Regions from separate parts of the Methylobacterium sp. WL7 genome, predicted to be linked through region 2. Evidence: predicted binding sites of a transcription regulator. Region 2 holds the regulator's gene; the other holds the start of a gene.
What was found. Region 2 encodes LexA, which represses DNA repair genes until DNA is damaged. Its sites were predicted from a motif close to TGTTCNNNNTGTGTTCNG; they were not measured.

Region 1 (4,420 bases), on a different contig from region 2:
CTCCACCGTATCGCCGGTGGATTCCCGGGCCTCTTCGAGGATCGCGACCCGCAGGAGCGTGCGCTTCTTCGGGTCCATGGTGGTCTCCTTGAGCTGGGCCGGCATCATTTCGCCCAGGCCCTTAAAGCGCCCGATCTCAACCTTGCCGCCCTTGAACACCGTCTTGGTGATCCGCTCCCGGTCGGCGTCGTCCCGCGCATACACCACCTTCGAGCCCTGCTGCAGCCGGTAGAGCGGGGGAATCGCTAAGTAGAGATGGCCGCGATCGATCAGCTTCGGCATCTGCCGGTAGAAGAACGTGATCAGCAGCGAGGCGATGTGGGCGCCGTCGACGTCGGCGTCCGTCATGATGATCACCTTTTCGTAGCGCAGATCCGCCTCGCGGAAGGCCGCACCGGTGCCGCAGCCGAGCGCCAGTGTGAGGTCCGAGATCAGCTGGTTGGCGCCGAGCTTGTCCCGGGACGCCGACGCGACGTTGAGGATCTTGCCGCGCAAGGGCAGGATCGCCTGGGTGGTCCGGTCCCGGGCCTGCTTGGCCGAGCCGCCGGCGGAATCGCCCTCGACGATGAAGATCTCCGAGCCGGCCGTTCCGGCGGCCGAGCAATCGGCCAGCTTGCCGGGCAGGCGCAGCTTGCGGGTCGCGCTCTTGCGGGCGACCTCCTTCTCCTGGCGCCGGCGCAGCCGCTCCTCGGCCCGGTCGATCACCCAGTCCAGCAGCTTGTTGGCCTGGGCCGGGGAGGCGGCCAGCCAATGGTCGAAGGCGTCCCGCACCGCCGTCTCGACGATGCGCTGCGCCTCCACGGTGGCGAGCTTGTCCTTGGTCTGGCCCTGGAATTCCGGCTCGCGGATGAACACCGACATCATCGACGCGCAGGTCGCCATGACGTCGTCGGTGGTCACGGCCATCATGCGCTTGGCCTGGTTCACGCGCTCGGCATGCTCGCGCAGGCCCCGCAGCAGCGCCACCCGCAGGCCGGCCTCGTGGGTGCCGCCCTCCGGCGTCGGGATGGTGTTGCAGTAGGAATGCGAGAAGCCGTCCTCGGCCACCATCCAGGCCACCGCCCATTCGAGCGAGCCGTGCGAGCCGGGCTTGGTCACCTTGCCGGTGAACATCGCCTCGGTGACCAGGTCCTTGCCCTCGATGTCCCGGGCCAGGTAGTCGCGCAGCCCGTCCGGGAACCGGTGCACCGCCTCGGCCGGTACGCCCTCCAGCCCTTCGAGCAGGGCGGGGGCGCAGCGCCAGCGGATCTCGACGCCGCCGAACAGGTAGGCCTTGGAGCGCGCCATCTTGAACAGGCGGCGCGGGTCGAACTTCAGGGAGCCGAAGATCTCGGCATCGGGGTGGAACCGCACCCGGGTGCCGCGCCGGTTCTGGACCCGTCCGACGAGTTCGAGGGCCCCCTGCGCATGGCCGCGCGAAAAGGTCTGGCGGTAGAGGGTCTGGTTCCGGGCGACCTCGACCTCGAGGAGGTCGGACAGGGCGTTCACCACCGAGATGCCGACGCCGTGCAGGCCGCCGGAGGTCTCGTAGACCTTCGAGTCGAACTTACCCCCCGCGTGCAGCGTCGTCATGATGACTTCGAGCGCCGACTTGCCGGGGAATTTCGGGTGCGGGTCCACCGGGATGCCGCGACCGTTGTCGCTGATCACTAGGGAACCGGATTCCTCCAGCTCGACCTCGATGAAGCTGGCATGGCCAGCCACCGCCTCGTCCATGGAATTGTCGATCACCTCGGCGAAGAGGTGGTGCAGCGCCCGTTCGTCGGTGCCGCCGATATACATGCCGGGCCGGCGCCGGACCGGCTCCAGGCCCTCCAGCACCTCGATGTCGGAGGCCGTGTAGCCAGCCTCGGGCTCGGCCGCCGCGATGGCCGGGACCGAGGCCGATTCCGCCAGCCGCCGCCGCGGCTCCGCAGGACGCGGGCCAGGGGGCTTAGCTCCCGGCCCGAACAGGTCGCGCGCCGGATCGCTCACGCGCGGCCTCCGCGCACGCGGCGCATCGGCCGGCTCGGCGTCGGGCAGACGGGCCTTTGGCGATCGGACCTGGGATCGTGCAGCATGCGCCTTCATCCCCGCTTCATAGCGGAACAAAACAGAAACATCCAGAGGGTCCGGTGCGTCGCCGAACCACTCCACCATCGCATGCTGCGCCGCCACGAGCGAGGGGCGCGGCCGGCGCGGCGCGACGGCGCCGTCATCGCCACGTTGCACAATCGTGGGTTAACGGTTTCTCAGCCGCCACCCGGATCGGAACCGGGTGGATCCGACCGCGTTCTGTCGGAAAAGAATTTGACCGTGGTCCGGGAGCCGCCGTCGATGAGCAACGCCGCGATCGAGGCCCGCCGCCTCACCCTGATCCGTTTCGAGCAGGCCGCCGGCACCGCGTTCGGGTGCGAGGACGATGCGCCCTCGGTCGTACCGCAAGCCTGGGTGCTGGTGAACGGCCTGACCATCACGCTGGCGACCGTCGCCACGGCGTTGGCGGCGACGATCGGCTACCTGGCCTAGGCGCGACGAAATCCGAGCGTCCCTTCGCGCGTAGCGGGTCCGGCGTTCAGCCGGCTCCGGATTTCTTCGCGGCCGGCTTCTTGGCCGCCGGCTTCTTCGCGGCCGGCTTCTTCACCGCAGGCTTCTTCTCGCCGGCAGCCGCCCGCGCCGGCGCCTTCCGGGCCGAGCTGCGCTTGGCCGGCTTGCCGCCGCCCGACGCCCGCTTGGCGTTCACCAGCGCGATCCCTTCGTCGAGGGTCAGCGCCTCGGCATTCATGGTCTTCGGCAGCGTCGCGTTGACTTCGCCGTCGGTGACGTAGGGGCCGTACTTGCCGGCCTTGACCACGAGGTCCCGTCCGCTCGTCTCGTCCTTGCCGAGCGGGCGGCCCGGATCGGCGGCAGGCCGGCCGCGGCCGCCGCCCTGTTCCTTGGCGACGATCAGGTCGATGGCGCGGTTGGCGCCGATCTCCAGCACGTCGTCGTCCTTGCCGAGATTGGCGTACATCTTCCCGTGCTGCACGTACGGACCGAACCGGCCGAGATTGGCCAGGATCGGCTCACCCGTCTCGGGGTGGCGCGCCACCTCACGGGGCAACGCCAGCAGCGCCAGCGCCTTGTCGAGGCCGACCTCGGACGGCGAGAGGCCCTTGGGCAGCGACGAGCGCTTCGGCTTCGCGGCATCCTTCTCGGTGGAGGCTTCGCCGAGCTGGACGAACGGCCCGAAACGCCCGTCGCGGATCGTCACCGGCATGCCGGTCACGGGATCGTCGCCCAGCACCCGGACGCCAGGCTGGCCGCCCTCGCCCGAGGAGCCGTCCCCGTCGCCGTCGACGCCCGAGGCCGAGAGCTGGCGGGTGTACTTGCACTCCGGGTAGTTCGAACAGCCGATGAAGGCGCCGAACTTGCCGAGCTTCAGCGAGAGCTGGCCGGTGCCGCAGACCGTGCAGGTGCGCGGGTTCGCGCCATCGCCCCGGTCGGGGAAGATGTGCGGACCGAGCAGGCCGTTGAGCGCCTCCAGCACGTCGGTGACGCGCAGTTCCTTGGTCTCCCCGATCGCCGCGGAGAAGTCCTTCCAGAAGTCGCGCAGCACCGCCCGCCAGTCGATCTCGGCGTTGGAGACCCGATCGAGCTGGCCTTCGAGGTCGGCCGTGAAATCGTACTCGACGTAGCGCCGGAAGAAGCTCTCCAGGAAGCCGGTGACGAGGCGCCCCTTGTCCTCCGGCTGCAGCCGCTTTTTTTCGATTTTGACGTACTCACGATCCCGAAGGGTCTGGAGAACGGCGGCGTAGGTCGAGGGCCGGCCGATGCCGAGCTCCTCCATGCGCTTGACCAGGCTCGCCTCGGAATAGCGCGGCGGCGGCTCGGTGAAGTGCTGGGTCGAGGTGATGCGCTCGCGGGTGAGCGGTTCGCCGGCCTTCATCGGCGGCAGGCGCTTGCTCTCCTCGTCCTCCTCGTCGTCCTTGCCCTCCTGGTAGAGGGCCAGGAAGCCGTCGAACTTCACGACCTGGCCGGTGGCGCGCAGGTCGATCCGGCGCGGGCCGACGCTCGCCGCCACCTCCACGGTGGTGCGCTCCAGCTCGGCCGATTCCATCTGGCTCGCCATCGTGCGGGTCCAGATCAGGTCGTAGAGCTTGGCCTGCTCCGGCTCGAGGTGGCGCGCCACCATCTTGGGCAGGCGGCTCATGTCGGTCGGGCGCACGGCCTCGTGGGCCTCCTGCGCGTTCTTGGCCTTGACGCTGTACTTGCGCGGGACGTCCGGCACGTAGCGGTCGCCGAACTCGGTGCCGATGACCTTGCGGGTGTCCTGGATCGCCTCGGGCGCCATGTCGACGCCGTCGGTCCGCATGTAGGTGATGATGCCGACCGTCTCGCCGCCGACGTCCACGCCCTCGTAGAGGCGCTGCGCGACCCGCATGGTCTGCGCCGGCGCCAT
Region 2 (4,420 bases):
AATCGGACCGCTGACCGGGATGATCGAGGCGCTGGACGAGCGCGAGGTCGGCGCCCGGCTGGTGATCAGGGTCGAGAGCTTCGCCGGGCTCGAACCCGCAGTGAAGCCGGTTCGGGTGCGGGTCTCGTTCCGAAAGGCGCCATCCCTGCGGCCCGGGGATTTCATCGCCGCCACGGCAAGATTGCTGCCGCCGCCCGAGGCGGCACGACCGGGCGGCTACGACTTCGCGCGAGATGCCTACTTTCAGGGACTCGGCGCGGTCGGCTCGCTGATCGGTGCGATCACGGTTCGAGAGCCGCCCACACCGCCGCCTCTGCGCCTGCGCTTGGCGGCCTTGCTCGATGAGGCCCGCAACGCGCTGACGCGCCGGATCGCGCAGGCCGAGGGCGGGCAGGCGGGGGCCGTGGCGGCGGCCCTGGTCACGGGCAAGCGCGGCCTGATCGGACCGGCCGCCAATGACGCGCTCCGGGCGGCAGGCATCTATCACGTCGTTTCCATCTCGGGTCTCCACATGGTGCTGGCCGCCGGCGTGGTGTTCTGGCTGGTGCGGGCCGTCCTGGCGCTGATGCCGTATTGCGCGCTGGTCTGGCCGATCAAGAAGATCGCCGCCGGCTTCGCGATGCTGGGCGTCACCGCCTATTGCGCGTTCTCGGGATGGGACATCGCGGCCGAGCGCTCCCTGATCATGACGCTGATCATGCTCGGCGCGATCCTGGTCGACCGGCCGGCACTGTCCATGCGCAACCTCGCGCTGGCCGCCCTGATAGCCCTGGCGCGGGAACCCGAGGGCCTGCTTGGACCGAGCTTCCAGATGTCGTTCGGGGCGGTGGCCGGGCTGATCGCCTGTGCGCGGCTGATCGACGGGCGCCTGTTCCGGCGACCCGGGGCGGGGCGGATCGAGCGGCTCGTCGGCAGGGGACTCTCGGCCGTGATCGGCACCCTCGCGACGACCCTGGTGGCGCAGGTCGCGACGGCGCCGTTCGCCACCTACCATTTCCAGACGGTTCAGCCGTTCGGGCTGATCGGCAACGCCCTGACCTTGCCGCTGGTGTCCCTGGTCGTGATGCCGGCGGCGGTGATCGGGGTCCTGGCCTGTCCCTTCGCCCTGGACCGGCCGATCTGGTGGCTGATGGGACAGGCGGTGGGCGGGATGTTGGCGATCTCCGAGTGGATCGCCGGCTTCGATCGGGCCGTCCTGGTTGTGCCGGCCTTCGGCACCGGCGCGCTGGCGATGCTGGCCGCCGGGCTGCTGCTGGCGACGCTGCCGGTGTCGCGGCTGCGCTGGCTGGCCCTGCCGCCCGCCCTGCTCGGGCTCGGCCTCGCCGCCGTTCCGGAGCGCTTCGACCTGTACGTCGACCGGCAGGGCGGTGGCGCGGCCGTGCGTGGGCCGGACGGAGTCCTGTCGGCCCTCGGCAATCCTTCGGCTTTCGTGATGGAGCAGTGGCTGAAGGCGGATGGCGACGGGCGATCGGCCAAGGCAGTGATCCAGGTTGGGTCGGCCGTCGGACGGTGCGACAGGCTCGGCTGCACCGCGCGCCTGCCGGACGGCCGCGCAGTCGCCCTGGTCCGCGACCGGCGCGCCTTCCCGGAGGATTGCGCCAGGGCGGCCGTGCTGATCTCGCGGCTCGCCGCGCCGCCCACCTGCACGGGCCCGCTGGTGATCGACCGCCGGGTTCTCGCCGCCCGAGGCGCCGTCGCACTCCGGGCCGACCGGGACGGCTTCACGGCACGCTATACCCATGACACGGGGCGCGCCGTGCCTTGGCGGCCGTCGCCGGCTTTACGGCCCTCGCCTCTTGTCCCACGGCCGGAAACGCCGACGCCCGGTGAGCCGCTCCCGGCAGAGGCCGACGCACCCGGTCCCGAGGCCGCGCCGGGCGACGCGCCGGCCGAACCGCTTCAGTAGCGGCGGACGAGGCTGACGAGGCGGCCCTGGATCTGGACCCGGTCGGGCCCGAGAACGCGGGTCTCGTAGGCCGGGTTGGCGGCTTCGAGGGCGATCGAGGAACCCCGGCGGCGCAGGCGCTTCAGCGTCGCCTCCTCGTCGTCGATCAGCGCCACGATGATGTCGCCGGTATTGGCCGTGTCCTGCTTGCGGATCACCACGAGGTCGCCGTCGAGGATGCCGGCATCGACCATCGAATCGCCGCGGACCTCAAGGGCGTAATGCTCGCCGCCGGCCAGGAAGTCCGGCGACATGGTGATGGCGTGGCTCTGGTTCTGGATCGCCGAGACCGGCGTACCCGCCGCGATCCGGCCCATCACGGGGATCGAGATGGAACGGCCGCCGTCGTCGATCATCCGGGCGGTCGCGGGCTGCGCCGGCAGCTTGGACTTCCCGCCCTCGACCACGCTCGGAGTGAAGCGGCGGGGTTCCGCGGGCGGTGCGGCCGGCTGGGACAGGCTCTCGGGGATGCGGATCACTTCGATGGCACGCGCCCGGTTCGGAAGGCGCCGCAGGAAGCCGCGCTCCTCCAGGGCCGTGATCAGCCGGTGGATGCCCGATTTGGACTTCAGATCGAGGGCGTCCTTCATCTCGTCGAACGAGGGCGGGACGCCACATTCCTGCATGCGGCTCTGGATGAAACGCAGGAGGTCCAGCTGCTTGCGCGTGAGCATCGACGGGGGACTCGCGGCTTGGGGGACCGCATAGATGCGGTCGCGGAAACAAATCACGAACACGTTAAACGTTCCGCAAGTGTTCCGCAAGCGTGATCGGCCAAGCTTGATCGATCGGCTGTGTGCGGATGCGGCCGTTATGTGCCATGACGCGTCCGCGCCGCCATGGCAGAACCGGCCGAGCCGGATCGGCACGATCCCGGGTCAGCCTCGGTGATCTGAATCGCCGGAATGGTCCGGAGGCCGGGAGGGTCGGGGCGGCGCGGCGGGCCGCTCGTCCCGGCCCCTGGCACCTTGCCCGAACGACAGACATAGATCGCATGGACGCCGCATCATCCGACATCGCCGAGACCGGCAGCCGCGTGAAGCGCCTGAGAACGGCGACCGCGGCAGCCCATGATCAGCTCGACCGGCGCATCATGGCGGCAAAGCCGTTCGCGAGCCTCGAGCGCTACGCGTTGTTCCTTCAGATCCAGTACCGCTTCCATGCGGTCGTCGATCGGGTCTATCGCGATGGCGCGTTCGCACATGTCCTGCCCGATCTCGACGGCAGGCGGCGACTGCCCCTGATCCAGCAGGATCTGCGCGATGTCGGAGCGACCATCCCTGACGGCGCGTCCGAGGACCGACCCGGGACGATCGATCCGGCGCAGGGATTGGGCTGGCTCTACGTCGCCGAAGGCTCGAATCTCGGCGCGGCCATCCTCCTCAAGGAAGCCAGGGCGCTCGGCCTGTCGGAAACCCGCGGCGCCCGCCATCTCGCCGGACATCCCGAGGGACGCGGGTTGCATTGGCGGCACTTCACGGCCGCCCTCGACCGGGTCGAACTCGGGGAGGGCGGCGAGCAACGCGTCGCCGCGGGGGCGACGGAGGCGTTCCACTTCGTACGCCGGCTGGTCGGGGACGTCTTCGAAGGCTGATGCCGCCGCCCGGTCGGATCGTTCAGCGGCCCTGGCACAGCAACAGAACCTGTCACGCGTGCCATCCACCGGCGAGTGGGGCGATGACCGGTCGCCGACGCCCGGAACGGGGTCTCGGGCGACAAACGAATTGACTGGGCAAGCGGGGCCGTTTCAATGCGCCTTGATGCTTGCCCCGGAGGGCGGGACAGGCGGATCGTCCCGGCGGCTTCGAGACTGGGCTGGAATTGGGCTTGGAATGACGAGGATGCGACGCGCGGCTCTTCTGCCCATCGGTGTCGGGGCCGTCGGCCTGGCGCTGGCCGGCTGCACCACCGGGTTCTCGTATATCTCGCGCAACTACGTGGCGCTCACCCCGCAGGTGGTGACCATCGGCTGCAAGGAGCCCTACGAGGTCTACGACAACCGGCAGGTGCGCCGGATGCTGGTCGTCTCGAACGCCCTGCGCGAGTACACCGGCTGCAATCTCAGCGAGGTGCGGATCGATCCGGATCCGGCCGCGACCCGGGTGAAGCGGTTCCGCACCGCCGCCCGCGCCTATCTCGACGAGACCGTGCGGGAGGATTGCCGGATCACCGGCGAGACCGTGTTCGATCCGCAGAAGAGCGAGTTCACCTACGCCTGCGACGCGCCGATCGAGAAGCGGGGCACGGTGGTGCCGCGCCTGCCGGGCCGCAATCCGGGCTTCATCCAACAATGAACTGAGCCGGCCACGCCAGACCCGAGACCGGCCGGTCAGGTGCCCGGCTTGGGGAAGGTGCGCTCGGCCGCATCGCCGGCGGCCGCCAGCAGGGCGCGGGCGAAGGCCCTTGCCTCCGCCCGGTCCAGCACGATCGCCGCGGTGACCGGGCCGCCGCCGAGGTCGGCGAGGGCGAGTTCGA

Region 1: the regulator LexA is predicted to act here: its motif matches at 2,084-2,101, upstream of parE (DNA topoisomerase IV subunit B).

What each region holds. Positions count from the first base shown of each region.
Region 1 covers NZ_VRVG01000022.1:7,793-12,212, reverse strand. The annotation lists gene parE (DNA topoisomerase IV subunit B) at 1-1,974, opposite strand, end outside; gene FV233_RS08540 (hypothetical protein) at 2,317-2,508, shown strand; gene topA (type I DNA topoisomerase) at 2,555-4,420, opposite strand, start outside.
Region 2 covers NZ_VRVG01000168.1:505-4,924, forward strand. The annotation lists gene FV233_RS26360 (ComEC/Rec2 family competence protein) at 1-1,906, shown strand, start outside; gene lexA (transcriptional repressor LexA) at 1,900-2,619, opposite strand; gene FV233_RS26370 (biliverdin-producing heme oxygenase) at 2,940-3,539, shown strand; gene FV233_RS26375 (hypothetical protein) at 3,787-4,239, shown strand; gene FV233_RS26380 (hypothetical protein) at 4,275-4,420, opposite strand, start outside.